3 regions of the Pelagibaculum spongiae genome follow, and region 1 is predicted to be linked to each of the others. Evidence: predicted binding sites of a transcription regulator. Region 1 holds the regulator's gene; each other region holds the start of a gene.
What was found. Region 1 encodes sigma-54, which starts transcription at its own class of promoters, with help from an activator protein. Its sites were predicted from a motif close to TGGCACNNNNNTTGCTNT; they were not measured.

Region 1 (5,821 bases):
AAGAAAAATCTTCAGCCAGATTTCGGCTATCGATACCAAGGGCAATTTTTGAATAGCTATGCTGCTGTTCAATGAGTTGAGTCAGCTGAGGAACCAGTGCCAGAGGAAGATTATCGACACAGTAATAATCGAGATCTTCAAGGATCGATAAAGCAATACTTTTGCCGGATCCAGATCTGCCACTGACTATCAGCAATTGACTCATGCACTCGCTCTCGGTTGGTCCAGTTCGCATACCAGCCGATAGAGTTCTTTTGAATCACTGGCGGCACGCAGTTTTTGTCGGGTTTGTTCGCTATCAAGTAACTGGGCTAATGCTGATAAGGCTTGCAAATGTTCATCACAGGCTTGTGTTGGCACTAGCAAAGCAAATATTAGATCAACCGGTTTTCTGTCTGGACTGTCAAAATCGATTGGATCATCGGTTTTGATCAGCACAGCCAAAATGTCTTCAATACAATCACAACGGCCGTGGGGAATAGCAACGCCATTTCCTAACCCAGTACTAGAAAGTTTTTCACGTTTGGTTAGATGATCAAAAACATTTAAAGCATCAATTTCAGGGCGTGTTTCGGCGAGTACTTCACTCACTAAGTGAAGTACTCGCTTCTTGCTAACCCCTGTTACGCCACAACGAGTACGCTGAGGCGTCAGAATATCAATTAACTGCATTGCTTCCAGTGTCAGAGGCCTTAATGCCCCTGCCCATGATTATGTTGTAAGTGTTTTTCCTTATGCTTGATTATCTGACGATCAAGCTTATCGGTCATCGAATCTATCGCACGGTACATGTCATCTGATTCGCAGTTGGCAACTAGTTGAGCGCCTTCTACGTTCATTTGAATTTCAGCCGTATGGCGACCTTTTTCAACGTTCAAGACAACATGTGTGTTACTGATCTTGGATCCGTGGCGGCGGATTCTATCAAGTTTTTCCTCAATGTGTTCGCGCAACGCGGGAGTAACTTCCAAATGGTGCCCTGTGATGTTCAGTTGCATAGCTTCTGCTCCTGTTCAGATTAATTGTTTTCTTTCATTGGAGGGTGGTATCGATAAAGATTCCCGATATTTAGCGATAGTGCGTCGGGCAACTTTGATACCTTGTTCTTTTAATAGCTCGGCAATTTTGTTATCGCTCAGTGGTTTTTTGGCATCTTCTGCAGCAACCAGCTTTTTAATCAAGGCACGAATCGCAGTAGAAGAGCACTCGCCACCACTGGTGGTATTAACATGGCTTGAGAAGAAATATTTTAGTTCGTAAATCCCGCGAGGGGTATGCATAAATTTTTGAGTAGTGACTCGAGAGATGGTTGATTCATGCATTCCTACCGATTCTGCGATGTCGTGCAACACTAATGGTTTCATTGCTTCATCGCCATATTCTAGAAAACCTTGTTGGTGTTGAACAATGTCGGTAGCCACTTTGAGTAGTGTCTCATTGCGGCTTTCAAGGCTTTTTAAGAACCAGCGGGCTTCTTGTAAATTATCTTTTAAAAATGAATTGTCGCGGCTGTTATCGGCGCGACGAATCAAAGAGGCATAGCCATCGTTGATTCGAATTTTTGGTGCCGTATCCGGATTTAATTCTACCATCCAGCGGTTATTGCACTTGCTGACAAAAACATCAGGCACCACATAGCTGGTGTTATTCGTCGCGATATTGCCACCCGGTCTTGGGTCTAACCCTTGAATTAATTCCAACGCCAGTTTGAGTTGTGGCTCTTTGATACGAGCTAGCCGCATTAATTGACGATAATCCCGGCTGCCGAGTAATTTCATGTAGCGGTCAACAATATTGATCGCATCGGCGCGTGAAGGGATAGTTGAATCGAGCCGTTTTAACTGGACCATCAAGCAATCGCGCAAATCGATAGAAGCACAGCCAATCGGATCAAATTGTTGGATACGATGGCGAATCACTTCAATCTCATCCAAGTTCAGCAATTCTAATTCATCTGCAGGGAGCAGCTCTTTCAATTGTTGATTGACCGTATCGAGAATCTCTTGGCAGCTGGTCTGCAGATAACCTTGCTCATCAATTGACTCAATGATTGCTTCGGCAATCAATTCATCTTTAGGATTGAAATGGGCGACCGAACTTTGCCATGACAAATGTTTTTGTAGATCTTCATCGGCAGCGGCATTGCTTTCAAAGTCGCTATTGTCTTGGGCGGAAGAGCGAGAAAGGCCAGAGCTAGAAGGTGATGAGCTTTGGTAGATATCATCCCATTGGGTGTCGACCGGCAAATCTGGTTGAATTTCTGTGGCAGCGCTCAAATCAACCGAGTTATCAATGGCGCTCTCAGATTCATTTTTTTGCGCGGTTTCGGCAGCGTCTGCTTCAGCATTGACCGATGGTTCAGCATCATTTTCGGTCAGCTCCAACATTGGGTTGCTGTCGAGATTCTGCTGAATTTCACTTTGTAGGTCGAGTGAAGATAACTGAAGAAGGCGAATCGCCTGCTGCAGCTGGGGCGTCATATTGAGGCTTTGGCCGACGCGAAGTTGTAGCATAGGTTTCATGCTGATCCCGCATAAACTGCAATGACTGAAAGTTACCTTTTTCGGTGCGTTTCAGCAAGCTTGCACGTTAGTCATTTTTATGATTCAGGCATTGAAATATAAGGTTTTCAAAGCACTGTGTCATGAAAATTGCATATAGTAAGAAATGGGGTTGCTTTTAGCGGAATACACAGTTGATGCAGCAAAAAACAACGATTATCAGATGATCAATAATCTACTGGTTGGATGCTGCCCCGACGGTATCGATGATCATGGTTAGATCGCAGCTATTAAAGACTGAAATCATCACCGAGATAGACTTGTCGAACTTGAGGGTTTTGCATTAGCGTTTCTGCATCACCTTCGGCAATTACATGGCCGTTGCTAACGATATAAGTATGTTCACATACCGACAAGGTTTCACGAACACCGTGGTCGGTAATTAATACCCCAAGGCCGCGGTCGCGTAATTGTTGAATGATCTTTCGAATGTCATTGACCGAAATAGGATCGACACCAGCAAAGGGCTCATCAAGCAAAATAAATTGAGGTGCTGCCGCTAATGCACGGGCGATCTCAACCCGACGCCTTTCTCCGCCAGATAATGCCATGCCAGCAGAATGTCGAATATGAGTCAGCTGGAAGTCTTCCAGTAAATGTTCGAGTTCTTTACGTTCTTCAGCGGCAGTTAAATTTCTTAGTTGGAGAATCGCTTTAATATTTTGTTCGACCGACAACTTGCGAAATATCGATGCTTCCTGGGGTAGGTAACCAATACCACGGCGCGCGCGATGGTGCATCGGCATGCCAGTCAGATCTTCATCACCCAGAATAACCTTGCCGCTATCGCAAGGTACTAAGCCAACAATCATATAAAAACAGGTGGTTTTTCCAGCGCCATTGGGGCCGAGTAAACCGACAATTTGGCCTGGTTTTACTTCAATAGTGACATCGGCAACCACCTGGCGAGGGCCGTATTTTTTGGCCAGGTTTTGCGCCTTAAGAACCTGCATTGCTGCTCTCATTTTGATTTAAAGATTCGGCGTTGTTTGGCTCAGAGGTAGTTGATGTATCGCTATTGTTGTTAGGCACCAAATTCAGTTGTGAGCTCTGGGGCTGCAAAATAATGGTGGCGCGTTCGCCTGGATCTTTGCCGCCACTGGAGCGAACCTGATGAGTTCGGCTGTCGTAAGTGATTTGCTGTGCGTTCACTATCGCATTACCCGGATGAATCAGTTGCGCGTCTTCAGAAAGCTCAATCACACCTTTGACAGACTGGAAAACAATCTTTGCTGCTGTTGCGGTAATGGTTTCTTGCTGTTCGTTGAGTTGCTGTAGGTAAACAGGCTCGCCAATCGCAACAATGCGATCGAGGTTACCGTTGCTGTTTTTGTGAATGCGTAACTCATCAGCAGTCAGGGATAGAGAGCCCTGGCTTAATTCAACACGGCCACTATAAATATCGATTCCCTGGCCCTGATTTAATAAAGAACTATCGGCCTGAATCTGTATCGGTTGATCAAAATCGCTGTTAAGGGCGGCGGCTGGTTGGCTGAGTAGAGTCATCAGCAACAGGATTGCCGGATATTTCATATCTTCCCCGGGTGTTGGCAAGGAGCTGCATGGTGCCAGCTTCAAGGTCAATTCGCATCCCTTGGCCGGCCAAGCGGTATTGGTCGCCGCTTATTGTAACTTCTTTATCAGTTTGTGCACGTTGCTGCTGCTGTAAATAGCGCAACTGCTCGGTTTTCAGGGCAGAGCCAAAATCTTTGGTGCTGGACATCACAACATTACCGCTCAAGGTAAATTCATCGCTTGAGGGTTCTATCTGAGCAATGTCAGCCTGGATTAACCAACCTTGGCTGCTTTTGATTTCTGGTGCCTGAATTTGACTGGAGCCATCTTGCATTTGCTGTAACGATTTACCAGACAAGTTATCGATTGCCCGTCCTTGGCTATTGAGTCGGATTTGCTGAAATTGCTGCATTTCTTGAACCACTTCAGGCTGCGCCGAGCGGTCCAGGATCACTGTATCGATAGCTGCTGGCTTGAAATACCAGCCAGCGGCTATCACAGCAATAACCGCCGCAGTAGTAAATGATCGTTTTTTCATAACAAGCAACCAAGATTTTTTTTTGGTGCATCAGTAGTTGCTGTTTGAATGGTTGTTCGAGTGTTGATTAGGCAACTCCCGCTCTAAGTAAGTCATGCATATTCAAGGCACCGACCAGTTGTTTCTGCTGATCAGTCACTAAAAATGAATTGATCTTATGCTGTTCCATCAATTGCAGTGCGCTGGCTGCTAGGTCTTCGGCATCTAAAGTTTTGCAGTTCGGCGTCATAATTTCAGATACTTGAGTGTTACTCAGGCTTAATTGATCGTCTAGCATTCGGCGTAAATCGCCATCGGTCAAAATACCCAGCACCCGATTTTTTCCATCAACCACTGCAGTCATACCTAGGCCTTTGCTGGTCATCTCCATCACGGCATATTTTAACGAGGCATCTTCAGGTACTGATGGAATCCGCTCGCCGGTATGCATCAAATCGCTGACCTTAACCAGTAATCTTCTGCCGAGGCTGCCGCCAGGATGAGAAAAAGCAAAATCTTCTTCAGTAAAACCCTTGGCTTCTAAAAGCGCGACCGCCAGTGCATCGCCCATCACCAAAGTGGCAGTGGTGCTGGATGTTGGCGCTAATCCTAATGGACAGGCTTCTTTTTCGACTGCCACATTCAAATTGACGCTAGCGCGGCGAGATAAAGTTGATTCTGGTCGGCCTGTCATGCTGATAAGAGGAATATTCATTCGCTGTATCAGTGGCAACAAGGTGATGACTTCAGAAGTTTCGCCAGAATTGGAGAGTGCCAATACCACATCTTGGCGGGTAATCATGCCAAGGTCGCCGTGACTGGCCTCACCCGGATGAACAAAAAATGCCGGAGTGCCGGTACTGGCCAAAGTGGCTGCAATTTTTCCGCCGATATGGCCGGATTTACCCATGCCGGTTACGACAACACGGCCTTTGCACTCGAGCATAATCTGACAGGCTTTGCCGAAATCCTGATCGATTCTTGATTGGAGTGCTGCAATGGCATCAGTTTCGGTACGAATAACCGCTAGGCCAAGCGCTAAAAACTGTTCTTGCTGAGTCATGGGTATTTCTCCGATAGGAATTCAGTTAACTAACGCTTTGGAATCCCAGTAAAGTCATATAGCCAATAAACAGGCTTAAAAGAAGTGCGCCTTGTCGACGGCTAAGCTGCTGTCGATGTCTGCCGTGCATTAGAAACAGAGCAAGCAATAGCGTCAAGCCCACCA
Region 2 (5,821 bases), on a different contig from region 1:
TTCGCGAGAAAATCTTCGGCAATATGGGTAAACGTGCGGCTGAATTCTTGCGTGAAGATCTGGATAACAAAGGGCCTGTTAAACTGTCTGAAGTTGAAGGTGCGCAAAAAGAAATTATTTCGATTGCTAAACGTATGGCAGATTCTGGTGAAATTACACTCGCTGGTAAAGGCGAGGAGATGCTCTGATGCTGATCAGCAACAAAGAGCAAACCTCAGGTGTTATCGCTGCTGAAGATGTCACTGAATTAACCAGTTGGGATTTGCCCTCAGTTAATGGCCCGGTAGTGGAGAATTGGAAAGATCAGCAGAAAGAACAGCTGGTTCAGGCGCGTTCTGAGTTGGGTCTCAAACCGGCGGTTAATCAGATACAACAAAAATCTGTGCAACAAAAAAAACAGTTGCAGCAATCAAAAATCCGCCAGCAGATAAAAGACGTGCGTCAAAACGCCAGTAAAACAGGCTTTAAAGAAGGGCTTATTAAAGGTAAGGAAGTTGCTTTTGAAAAAGGCTTTCAGCAAGGCATGGGGCAAGGTTTAGCTCAAGGTATTGAACAGGGGCGAATGCAAGGTTTAGAGCAAGCTCAAGCAGAGCAGCAGCAATTGTTGCAACAGCAGCGAGTCGAATTTTCTCAGCTGATAAGTAGCTTGAAACAAGGCTGGTTGTCAGGGTCAGATGCTACTAATTCAAATTCGCAGCTTGATCAATTGCAGCAAGAAATTTTGCAAATGGTTGACTGTATTTCTCGCCAGGTAATTGGCCAACAATTAAAAATTGCGCCGGAACAAATTTTGGCCGTAATTCATGAATCATTAAAGCTGCTAAACCAAGCAAAAAATGCTCAGTCAGATGAACAGCCGGTCACTATTTATTTACATCCCCAGGACGTCGAATTAATTCAGCAATTAGCGCCGGCAGAAGCCGCCAATTGGGTTTTGGAAATGGATCCGGAGATTACTCGCGGCGGCTGTCGTGTATCTCGAAATGTATCTGAAGTCGATGCCACTTTAGAGCAGCGTTATAGCGCTATCGCCGCCAGCTTGCTTGATTCTTCTGGAGCGCTTTAATGCAAGATTTAATTAAAAAGTTACAGGCTCGCCGTCAAGATATTGAGTCGAGTAAAAGTGGCTTGCAAGTGAGTGGGAAATTAACTCGCATGGTTGGTTTGACTCTGGAAGCACAAGGTTGCGTTAGCCCGGTGGGTAGTCGTTGCAAGGTCGAGTCTGCCTCGGGCGAATCATCGATGGCTGAAGTAGTTGGTTTTGATACCAATAAATTATTTTTAATGCCAATTGGACCAATTGAAGGTTTAACACCCGGCGCAAAAATTATTCCTACTGGAGAAACTGCATCGGTTCCGGTGGGCGATATGTTGTTAGGCCGAGTATTAGATGGCGCAGGTAAACCGCTAGATGGAAAAGGTCCATTAATCGGCGCCCAAAAAGCTTCGCTAACCGGTAAGCCGATTAATCCATTAGGCCGGGCACCAATTGAAAAACCACTCGATGTCGGAATTCGGGCAATTAATGCTTTGTTAACGGTCGGGCGAGGCCAGCGGATGGGGCTTTTTGCCGGTACTGGCGTTGGTAAAAGTGTTTTGCTTGGAATGATGACTCGCCATACCGAAGCCGATGTGATTGTGGTTGGGCTGATCGGAGAACGTGGCCGAGAAGTTAAAGAATTTATTGACCATATTTTAGGGCCTGAAGGTTTGCGCCGCTCTGTAGTGGTTGCTGCTCCGGCCGATGAATCCCCTTTAATGCGTTTACAAGGCGCCATGACCGCGACCGCAATTGCCGAATATTTCCGTGATCAAGGCCTGAATGTGTTGTTGCTAATGGATTCTTTAACCCGATTTGCTCAGGCACAGCGCGAGTTAGCTTTAGCGATTGGTGAACCGCCTGCTACTCGCGGTTATCCGCCTTCAGTATTTGCCAAATTACCGGCGTTGGTAGAAAGAGCCGGTAACGGGTTGCCTGGTGGTGGATCGATTACTGCGATTTATACCGTACTCACTGAAGGCGATGACCAACAAGATCCAATTGCCGATTCGGCGCGGGGTATTTTAGACGGTCATATGGTGCTATCGCGGCATTTAGCTGAGTCGGGTCATTATCCGGCAATTGATATTGAAGCCTCGGTTAGTCGGGTAATGAACCAAGTGGTTACACCGGAGCAGCAGCAGTTGGCTTTGCAGTTAAAAAGCATGTTCAGTGCCTGGAGTCAGAGCCGTGACCTGATCAGTGTCGGTGCTTATAAACAGGGCAGTGATTCACAAGTCGATCAAGCTATTGCATTAATGCCGAAAATTAAAGAGTTCTTGCAGCAAGATTTTAGACATTCATCCAATTTTGAACAGAGTAGCTCACAGCTTCAGCAGTTAATGAATTCAGCCAGTTAATTTTGATGGGTCGAGCATAAGCTAGGGCAATGCTATACGACCAGAAAAGGAGTTATTTTATGAGCGATGGTTTAGAAACCTTAATCGATCTGGCAGAAGATCGTAAAACACAGGCGCAGCGGCAATTGGGTGATGCACGAACCGTAATGGCGAGTGAGCAAGCCAAACTGAATCAATTAGAAGGCTTCGCTGACGAATACCGTGAGAGCTTCAATTTTCGTGCAGGCTGTGGCATGAACCCACAAAAGCTGATCGCTTACCGCCAATTTCTTAACCAGCTACATACCGCAGTGTCACAACAGTCGGATCATTATCAAGCCAGTGATTTGCGAGTTAATCAGTGTGTGGGTGATTTACAAGATAAGCGTAAGGATTATGAAAGCCTTAACTTATTACGCCAGAGACGTCGGGATACCGTTGTGAAAATTGAAGTGAAAAAACAGCAAAGAGAAGCTGATGATTTTGCAATGCGGCGCTTCCGTTCATTTGCAGAAAGTGAGTAGTTGTCTGTTTTTCGGCGTATTTGGTAAAAAGATGTGCGCTAAATTACGATTTTATCTGGCCAGACTGTAATCTGCTGCCATAATTCACTTTATATCATAGGGATATGTTCACCTGCGGGGATGCACATGATAGGGCAAAGTGAAATGCAGCATCTGGACAATGAGGTTCTGGATGAATTGCAGGATATAATGGGAAAGGATTTTTCTCTGTTAATTAGCACTTTTGTTTCTGACTCTTTGCACAGATTTGAATCTATGCGAGATCATTGGGTTGCAGGTGATATGGTTGCCTTGTCGAGAGATGTGCATAGTTTAAAAGGCAGTAGCAGTAATGTAGGTGCAGTCTCATTGAGTGAATTTTGTCAGCAGCTAGAAGTTCAAGTTAAGGCCGGTGAAATGGATTCAATTGAAATGATTCTGGATATGATTGGTAAAGAGCGATCAACAGTTTGCCAGTTAATGGAAGTTTTCTTGTAAAGTTTTAAAAAATGAAAAAACATCGAATTTAAAAAAGGCAGCTAAAGGGCTGTCTTTTTTGTGTCTGAAATATGACTTTTTAACAAAAGTCAGCCCTTTAGTACCGCAAATAGTACCGAAAATAGTGCCGTAAAATTGTCATTATTATCTTGGCACACTCCTTGCTCTGTAACCCACATAATACGGTTCAATTGACTTTTATTGCTGGTCAGCAAAAGTGAGGCAAGGGTGCTTAATTCTGTCACGGCAGTTGCGGCTGCTGAAACAAGCCCAGAAATTAAAAATACGACCAATGCTACTGAAAGCAGTGGGCGATTTTCCGATATATTTCAGAATACTGCAAAAGAAGCTTCTACAACGACAGCAGGGGTGAATGACGCTGAGTTTGCGGATACAGCTTCAGGTAACAACGACACAATCGAGGTATTGTCCGGATCAGCAGAAAATGAAGCGCATGATTTACTAAAAATATTAGAAGCTGAAGAATCCACTGAGACAGTTGAATCGTCAGAGGATATGGCGCTTGATGGGATGGATGAAATAAATCCGCTATTAAATCTACTTCGGCAGTCTCGTGACATCAGTAAGTCAGAAAATAAACAGATATTATATGGTGAAGCTGCAAAGTCTGAACAAACAGTTGCTTTATCTGTTTTGCAGCAAAGTCGCTTAAAAGACAATTTATTGACGCAGACAAAGAATGAAGCAACCAGTGATGTTGGTGGTATGGGGTTTTCTGCCAAAGCAAAGAACGGTGATTTTTCAGCTGAATTAGATGACTTAAATTTAGATGGCTCGGCTAAAAAAGAATGGTCTGGTTTGGATTCAGAACTAAAGCTGAAGTCTGATAATAATGAAAAGTCATTAGATCTAAAGCCATTACTGGATCAAATGAAATCTGCCGCTGACGCTATTAAATTATCAGCATCTTCTGCAGCAGTAACTGGGGATCTATCGCTAGAGGGAGCTGGGCTTTATAGTCAACCTTCATCAGTGACTGCGTCATCTCAAGCGCTCTCTAGTCAATCATCTGTTGAAGGTAGCCCTTTGCAAATGCACGCCGAACCAAAAGCCATTGCTAGTCAATTAAATGACAAAATTATGGTGATGATGGCGCGCAATATGCAACAAGCTGATATCGAGATACATCCATCCGAATTAGGACCTTTAAGAATTCGAGTTGAAATGGATGGTGATCAAGCCAGTTTGCATTTCACTGCACCTCATATGGCAACTAAGGAAGTATTGGATCAAGCGTTGCCCCGTTTAAGAGAATTGTTCGACCGTCAGCAGCTAAACCTGGGAGAGGTCAATGTTGATTCAGGGCAAGCTGGGCATACTGGCGAAAATACTGACAACGACGCTTACTCGGGTGGCGATGGGAGTTCAGAGAGTCAGCAAATAGTGTCTACTGATGACCTGCAAGATCAAGATGGTTGGCAGGAAGTAGAGATTGCACCAGCTGATAATGGTCTGGATTTTTATGCTTAAAGCAAGCCTATCTCAACTGAATCTGCTTAAGACAAATCAAAAAAGAAATGTCGATGGCAAATTATTTTTTTAAATAATGGTATTTGGATCTCTGAATATTGAAGCCTGTTGTAGCAATATTCACCGGATAAGCGTCAGTAAATTGTTGTCAGTTTGTCATAAGTTGCCGAAGAGACGATAAAAATGGCGGATATAGAAGTCGACTTAAGTGGGGAAGTTGAAAAAGGTATGGGTAAGAAAAAGTTAATTATTATCGTCGTATTGATTCTATTGCTAATTGGCGGTGGTGCTGCTGGATGGTGGTTCTTCTTACGAGGCGCACCTGACGATTCAGCCAGTGCAGAAGCCGAACAGTCTGCTCAGCAACAGGCTGCTGTTCCGCAAACGGCTATTTATTATCCTATTAGGCCGCCTTTTGTAGTGAACTTTGATGGTAGTGCAGGTGTTCGTTTTTTACAGATACATGCAGATGTTCTGGCGAGAAGTCCGCAAGCAATAGAAGCAGTTAAAAAACACATGCCACTAATTCAGAATCGATTGTTGAGCTTGTTTTCTGAGCAAAACCCTGAAGAGTTGAAAGACTCTCAGAGTATGGAAGTGTTGCGCCAAAAAGCACAGGATGCAGTGAATGGCGTAATGCAATCTCAAAACTTACCAATAATTGAAAAATTATTGTTTACCAATTTTGTGATGCAATAAAAAATGAGTGTTACTGATCTCCTTTCTCAAGACGAAATCGACGCCCTATTACATGGCGTTGATGACGGCGATATTGAGGTAGAGGAAGACTCCAGCGATACAAACGGCTTTAGCTCTTTTGATTTTGCCGCTCAGGATCGAATTGTTCGTGGGCGAATGCCAACGCTGGAAATGATTAATGAACGGTTTTCGCGTTTCTTACGGATCAGTTTATTTAATTTATTACGTCGTAGCCCTGAGATATCAATTAA
Region 3 (5,821 bases), 660 kb from region 1:
GGCTGGCAGATATTGTTTATTTATGGCTGGCAGATATTGTTTTTGCTTACAAAGTTTTCGGCGCTAGTTTTAAACTAACATAACCACTTGTTCCAAGCTTTGTAGCATCAACTGAAAAAGATATGCCACCAGCTGTACCGATAGTAGCTAAAACATCTAATTTCAAGCCAGCTAAATCTGATGGTACACCGTTGGCTGCTGTATCGAAAGTGGTTGTAATGACTGCATTAGCGTCTCCAGCAGTATAACCATAAGCAACAGATGCTATTTTTCCCAGTTTATTGTCTGTAGCTGTTGCACTAATACCATATTTTACTAGGTCCGCAGGCAACGGTAACTTAGCAAAAGTTGAGGCGTATTCAGCGACCGCCAACTGTGCAGGTCTAATAGCGTTCAAAGCTTGAGTATTAACTGTCGCTCTCTGTGTATAGGTCTTATATTGCGGCACAGCCACTGCCGCCAAAATACCGATAATCGCAATAACGATCATTAATTCAATCAGGGTAAAACCCTTAGAGATAGATGCTTTCATATTGTTATTCTCCAGTTTTTATTTTTGGTTTTTTTACGCTTTTATTATTGTTGTTAGCCAATAACATTGGCGTGGTTTAACTGCTTAATTCAGCACAAGGCTGAATTAAATGATATTTTGCTTTGCCGATTGCACATTCCAATAACCGCAAAGCAAACGATCAAATTAGTACCTGTTCTCGCTTGTAAAGTTGCATGCTGTTTGAGTGATTGTTGGTGGCTTTTGCGGTGATTTTTGTTACGACCTTTGTTATAAGGTCGGCAAAAACACCCTTCCAAACCACTGGTCAGCAAAATCATACAACCCACCACCGAACAAACTTGATTTAATACCATTCAACTTGTGTGCCAGCTATTCAACAATAAACAGAAACCGAATACAAGCAGATTTTAACCACTTGTCAAACATGAAGTTAACTCAGGTTGTTAAAGTGGCCGGGTTAGCGGGCTGGAGGTGACTAAATGCCGCTTTGTGACCATAAATGTCATTTATGGGTGACAAAGTTTGTCACATGACAGTTTTTGGTGGGGTTGGGGTAAAAGTTCGAGGGGTTTATTGTTTGGTTTCTACAGGTTTGGTACTCGCGGCTTTTACCATCCATGGCACTGGGTCCCCGCCAATCCCTGGCGGGAATGACCGCACCCAGTAGCAAGCACCGAGCACTCTGCTTGGTGCATAACAAGTTAGCTTGGAGGTGTTGCTAAATGTACGTGCTTGCAAGTTGGTTCGTACATCGCAACTACGGAGTTAATTGTTGGGATTGCAGCACTTATGAAGTTAATTGCTGGGTGCGGTCATCCCGAGCAGGAAGTGCATGGATGTACGGATTAGGGCGACGCAGGCAGCAAATGTTCCAGACATTTGCTCTGCATTTCCCCCATCCATAGAGGTCATGCCAAAGCCGTGATGCCGGGGCAGAAAATTGCGTCCCTGCATTTTCTGCATTTCTCACATCCTTGTGAGTCACCCAGTTGCCATGGACGGTAATGGTTAAAGCAAGTGCGGTGTTTGAAGGTAAAAAAACGGACTCGCAGATTGGTTCGTACCATTGCAACTGTGAAGTTAATTGTTTGGCAACAAGTGCAGAGCTTTGATCACCAAATACAACAAAGCCCAACAGGCAGAACCTATTGGGCTTTGAGAACCATCAATCTAGCTGATCAAACCAAAACAGAATCAATCAATTTATGGCTGGCAGGTTTTGACTATGCAACCTACGGAGAAACTCTTAAACAGCAGATACAACAAAGCCCAACAGGCAGAACCTATTGGGCTTTGAGAACCATCAATCTTGCTGATCAAACCAAGACAGAATCAATCAGATTATGCCTGGCAGGTTTTGATCCCGTGGCAGGTTTTAGTCCCGGCAGGTTTTAGTCCCGCAGGTTTAGATCCAGGTTTAGCCTTTACCAAACTTAGGCGTAATCTCTGCAGGAAGAGTTCCAGAAAGAGAGTTTGGCGAACCAAATGCAACTTTTCCGTTAGAAGATGAAACTTTCAAAATTATAGTTTTAGCTGACAACGCTGCTGGCACAGAGTCATTTGCAGAAGTATTCGCAAATGTAATTGTTGCCAATATAGATTTAGCCAATGGATCTGCGTTTGCACCAGTAGTAGGGTCACCACCTTCAGCGAATTCGATTTTTTCAACAATACCTAGCGCATAGTCCGCCGCTGCAGCATATCCGCCATATTGAGATAAATCAGCCAGTGCATCTGGTGTAGTACCTTCTACAGCAACATATTCAGCAATAGACAACTGCAAAGGCCTAAAGGCTGACAGCGCCTCAGTTGCTGCTGAACGGTTAGTGTAATTCTGATAAGCAGGCAGTGCCACAGACGCCAAAATACCGATGATCGCGATTACGATCATTAATTCGATCAGAGTAAAACCCTTTTGCATTTGTGCTTTCATCTTTCTCTCCGGTTATTTAATAGAAAGCCCATCAGAAAAATGACAAGCCAACTGTTGTGCAATTCATTAATTGATTGCATGGCAACCGGTGTGCCAACGAAAGCTGATGATCAATCTTTTTATATAGTTATCAATAGCAGAATGCGACGAGTGGTGGTGTTTGTGATTTTTGGTTGTATCGCCCACTTGAAATGTTTGATTTAAGTCAGGTTTTTAATATTAGATAACGCCTTGGGTGGCGTAATTGGTCAGCTAATAGTGAGTAAAAGTGTGATTTGTCGCACTTCAAAAAGCCAGTGGCTTTCTTTTAAGGTTGAGTGGTTGGCGGTGAATTGATAAGGTCGCTTGGTAGGTGAGTAGCGAGGTAGTGGGGAGTTTCCGGGTAAATAGGTGCGCGGCAGATGTGATTGCGTTTGTTGGGTAGTCCCCTCCTATATAGCGGTGTTGTGAAAGCCTTAGTATTTAATGGCGATCGCAATGTTGGGTGTGCCGACAGGCTTAGCCAACCTACATAAAATAAAAATAAAAAAAGAGAAGCATTATGAAGTTGCTTAACACTCGTTTGGCCGGTGTCTTATCGGCTGGCTCATTATTGATTAAATCTGATCGCCTTCATTTATCTAAACAACGCACTTTTTTTAAACACTACAGTTTATCTAATAAACGCTGGTTAAAAACAATATTATTATTAAGCGGATTGTTTGCTGGTAGCTTTCACTTGGCTGAATTTTATTTTAGCCAACAGGGTGTCAAATTAATTAAGGGTGATTTAGCGGCTGGGCAATACCAAATAATCAATTCTGGACAAGGCGATTTTTTAACTGAAGTGAGCAAAGGCGATTATCAATTAGGTTTTGATGATAACTTTGGCAAGGCGGTGATTTATGAAAAAAACTATATTACTTTGCTTGATTTTGAAGCTGACAACTTAATTGATTTTTTTACAGTAGAAATGAATTTTCGGGTGTTGTATCAGTCGGGTGATACTTTATTACAGCAGGTTAGGTTTCAGCCGTTTGCTAATGAAACTATTGAGAAACAAGTGATTGCTTATACTCGATGGCCAGAGCGGGTTGGGATTGAGTGGTGAAATGCTGAAGGGCTTTTAGCAGACAAACAAAACCCGGCGAGTTGGCCGGGTTTTGTTGAACATCATCAGCCAGATTAATTGACTATTGAAAGAATTGAGTAATTAGTGGCTGGTAGATGTTGATTCAGCCGTCTGCCAGTGCTGCGGTAGAAACGCAAGTGACTGCTTATACCCAGTGGCCCGAGCGGGTTGGGACTGAGTGGTGAAATACAGAATTTTTTGAGTAGACAAACAAAGCTCAGCTTTGAGCTGAGCTTTGTTGAAACACTACCAACCAAATCAATTAACTATTGAAAGAATCAAATAATTTATGGCTGGCAGATGTTGTTAGCATTAAATAATTTATGGTTGGCAGGTGTTGTTAGAAAATAACCTAATGCTTTTTAAGGCTAATTCTTGGTGGATAGAATTTTGCTTGCAACTCTGGATTTTCATAATAATCCAGTTGCGCAACGATCCACCCTAGAAGGTAATCAACCATTACCTTTCGCTGAGCCGGAGTTGGCTCTATAGAACCTTTTAAAATTTCAAAAAAATAATCATCAATGTTTTTGTCGTAGACCAGTTTCCAGTTTTTATAAATAACAGAGTATTGATGCGCCGCAGGTGCTTGTGCCAATTGAAATAGCGGCTTATTTTCATCACGAGAAAATATAGAATCCCCTTGAAAGCCTGGGTGCTGGGCCCAGCCAAGCAAGTCTAAAATCGTAGGCAACAAGTCAACATGCTCTATCTGCTTATCAATAATTTCAGCTTTAGATCTTATGCTCTCTGGCAATTTCATCATTAGTGGCACTTGTACAACATCCTGAACCACTGGCCCTGCATTACCGAACCCGCCAGATAAGCGGACTCCCGTATCTGCTGTGACAACCACTAACGTATTTTTTAACTTGCTTGTCTTCTTCAGATATTCAAACAATCGACTCAATTGCTTATCCATATAGTACAGCGTATCGAAATAAGCTTGGGTGAGCGCCTTCTCCGGAACGCCATAAATGTAGCCATTCTGTATTAAAGCAGCCCATTTTTCATCTTCTGAAAAAGGTCTGGGCTCACTATCTGGTACTTTAAAAGGCATATGGCTCGATTGCAGGTTGCTATATATATAAAATGGTTTGCTACTATCTGTATTAGCAATCCAATCGACAATTAAATCAACTGTATTTGCATCATCTATCTTACCTGCGCGATCATTTTTACTGAGCATATTCGAAGTTGATTTTAAGAGGATACCCTGCTCGTTACCAGAAACATCCGTAGCTTGAAATGTTTCATCATTCAGAATACCCCTGTAATTTTCTGCATGAATGAAGCGATCAAGTCCATTTGTATTAAGATAGTTAAACATCCCTCCCCACCGTTCATTCTGCGATGAAATAATTGCAGTTTGATAATCCATAGCTGAGAAAATATCATGAGCAACAAGTCTAGGATAGGCTGGTGATTCAGGATAGTAATGACTTACCCAATCACGAAGAGGATACATAGATGATAGGGGGGGGATGTCAGCATAGTTCGAATGCGTAGCTTGAGAGTAAGCATCTGAAAAAACGATACTTTTATTGCCAAATAGTTGTTCCGTCGCCGGCATAACTATTTGAGCACCACCATATAATGAAAATACATCTTTTCGCAAAGATTCTATCAAAATAATAATTACGTTGGGCTTTTCAATGTGACCATCTGTTATTTTTTCGTCTTGAAGATTTTTAAAATCTCCCAAACTTATTATTTCTTGGTAAGACACTTGAATATCTTCAGGTACTATCGCAGGTCTCGGGCTAATTAATTGAATTAAATAGGAATGAATGTGACTAAACAAGCCGCTTCTCTGGTTTTTGACATGCTCCAGAAAGCTTTCCTTTGTATATGCCTGCCCATTTTTTAATACAATTCGCTGGTTAGGCTGCAAAGCCCACATTTGGGGCAATACCCATTGAATAACAAAAACCATTGCAATGATAAATATCGAGAAATACTGCAATCCTGGCCAGCTCATCAACCTTGATTTTGAAAAAGCAATACTCATTGGTATTGCAATTAGCAATAGCAGAGTCATGCCTAGCAGCAGAGTCCATCCCAAAAAGTCTATGACATGCAAAAATAGCTGCACACCATTTTCAAGAAGTATGCTCAAGGAACTAGGATCAAGGTGTGCATCTAAAACTCTGTAGCTTCCCCAGCTGGCTAATGTTAAAAACAACAATATCCAAAACAAAAACACTACTAACCAAGACTTTTTTATGGCTACTTTGCTGTGATCTGTTCGTAATTTTCTGCT

Region 2: a site for sigma-54 is predicted at 3,531-3,548, ahead of DC094_RS15715 (flagellar hook-length control protein FliK). Genes of this name have one in related genera too.
Region 3: a site for sigma-54 is predicted at 2,526-2,543, ahead of DC094_RS22515 (pilin). Genes of this name have one in related genera too.

The regions. Positions count from the first base shown of each region.
Region 1 covers NZ_QDDL01000001.1:575,902-581,722, reverse strand. Annotated here, with positions in the region: gene rapZ (RNase adapter RapZ) at 1-205, opposite strand, end outside; gene ptsN (PTS IIA-like nitrogen regulatory protein PtsN) at 202-672, opposite strand; gene hpf (ribosome hibernation-promoting factor, HPF/YfiA family) at 693-998, opposite strand; gene DC094_RS02555 (RNA polymerase factor sigma-54) at 1,014-2,522, opposite strand; gene lptB (LPS export ABC transporter ATP-binding protein) at 2,792-3,514, opposite strand; gene lptA (lipopolysaccharide transport periplasmic protein LptA) at 3,501-4,094, opposite strand; gene lptC (LPS export ABC transporter periplasmic protein LptC) at 4,033-4,614, opposite strand; gene DC094_RS02535 (KpsF/GutQ family sugar-phosphate isomerase) at 4,682-5,656, opposite strand; gene DC094_RS02530 (calcium/sodium antiporter) at 5,682-5,821, opposite strand, start outside.
Region 2 covers NZ_QDDL01000007.1:79,457-85,277, reverse strand. Annotated here, with positions in the region: gene fliG (flagellar motor switch protein FliG) at 1-188, shown strand, start outside; gene DC094_RS15735 (FliH/SctL family protein) at 188-1,066, shown strand; gene fliI (flagellar protein export ATPase FliI) at 1,066-2,400, shown strand; gene fliJ (flagellar export protein FliJ) at 2,460-2,903, shown strand; gene DC094_RS15720 (Hpt domain-containing protein) at 3,030-3,380, shown strand; gene DC094_RS15715 (flagellar hook-length control protein FliK) at 3,609-4,871, shown strand; gene DC094_RS15710 (flagellar basal body-associated FliL family protein) at 5,055-5,570, shown strand; gene fliM (flagellar motor switch protein FliM) at 5,574-5,821, shown strand, end outside.
Region 3 covers NZ_QDDL01000001.1:1,239,753-1,245,573, forward strand. Annotated here, with positions in the region: gene DC094_RS22745 (pilin) at 47-532, opposite strand; gene DC094_RS21855 (hypothetical protein) at 1,302-1,649, opposite strand; gene DC094_RS22515 (pilin) at 1,932-2,447, opposite strand; gene DC094_RS05400 (hypothetical protein) at 2,989-3,537, shown strand; gene DC094_RS05405 (sulfatase-like hydrolase/transferase) at 3,911-5,821, opposite strand, start outside.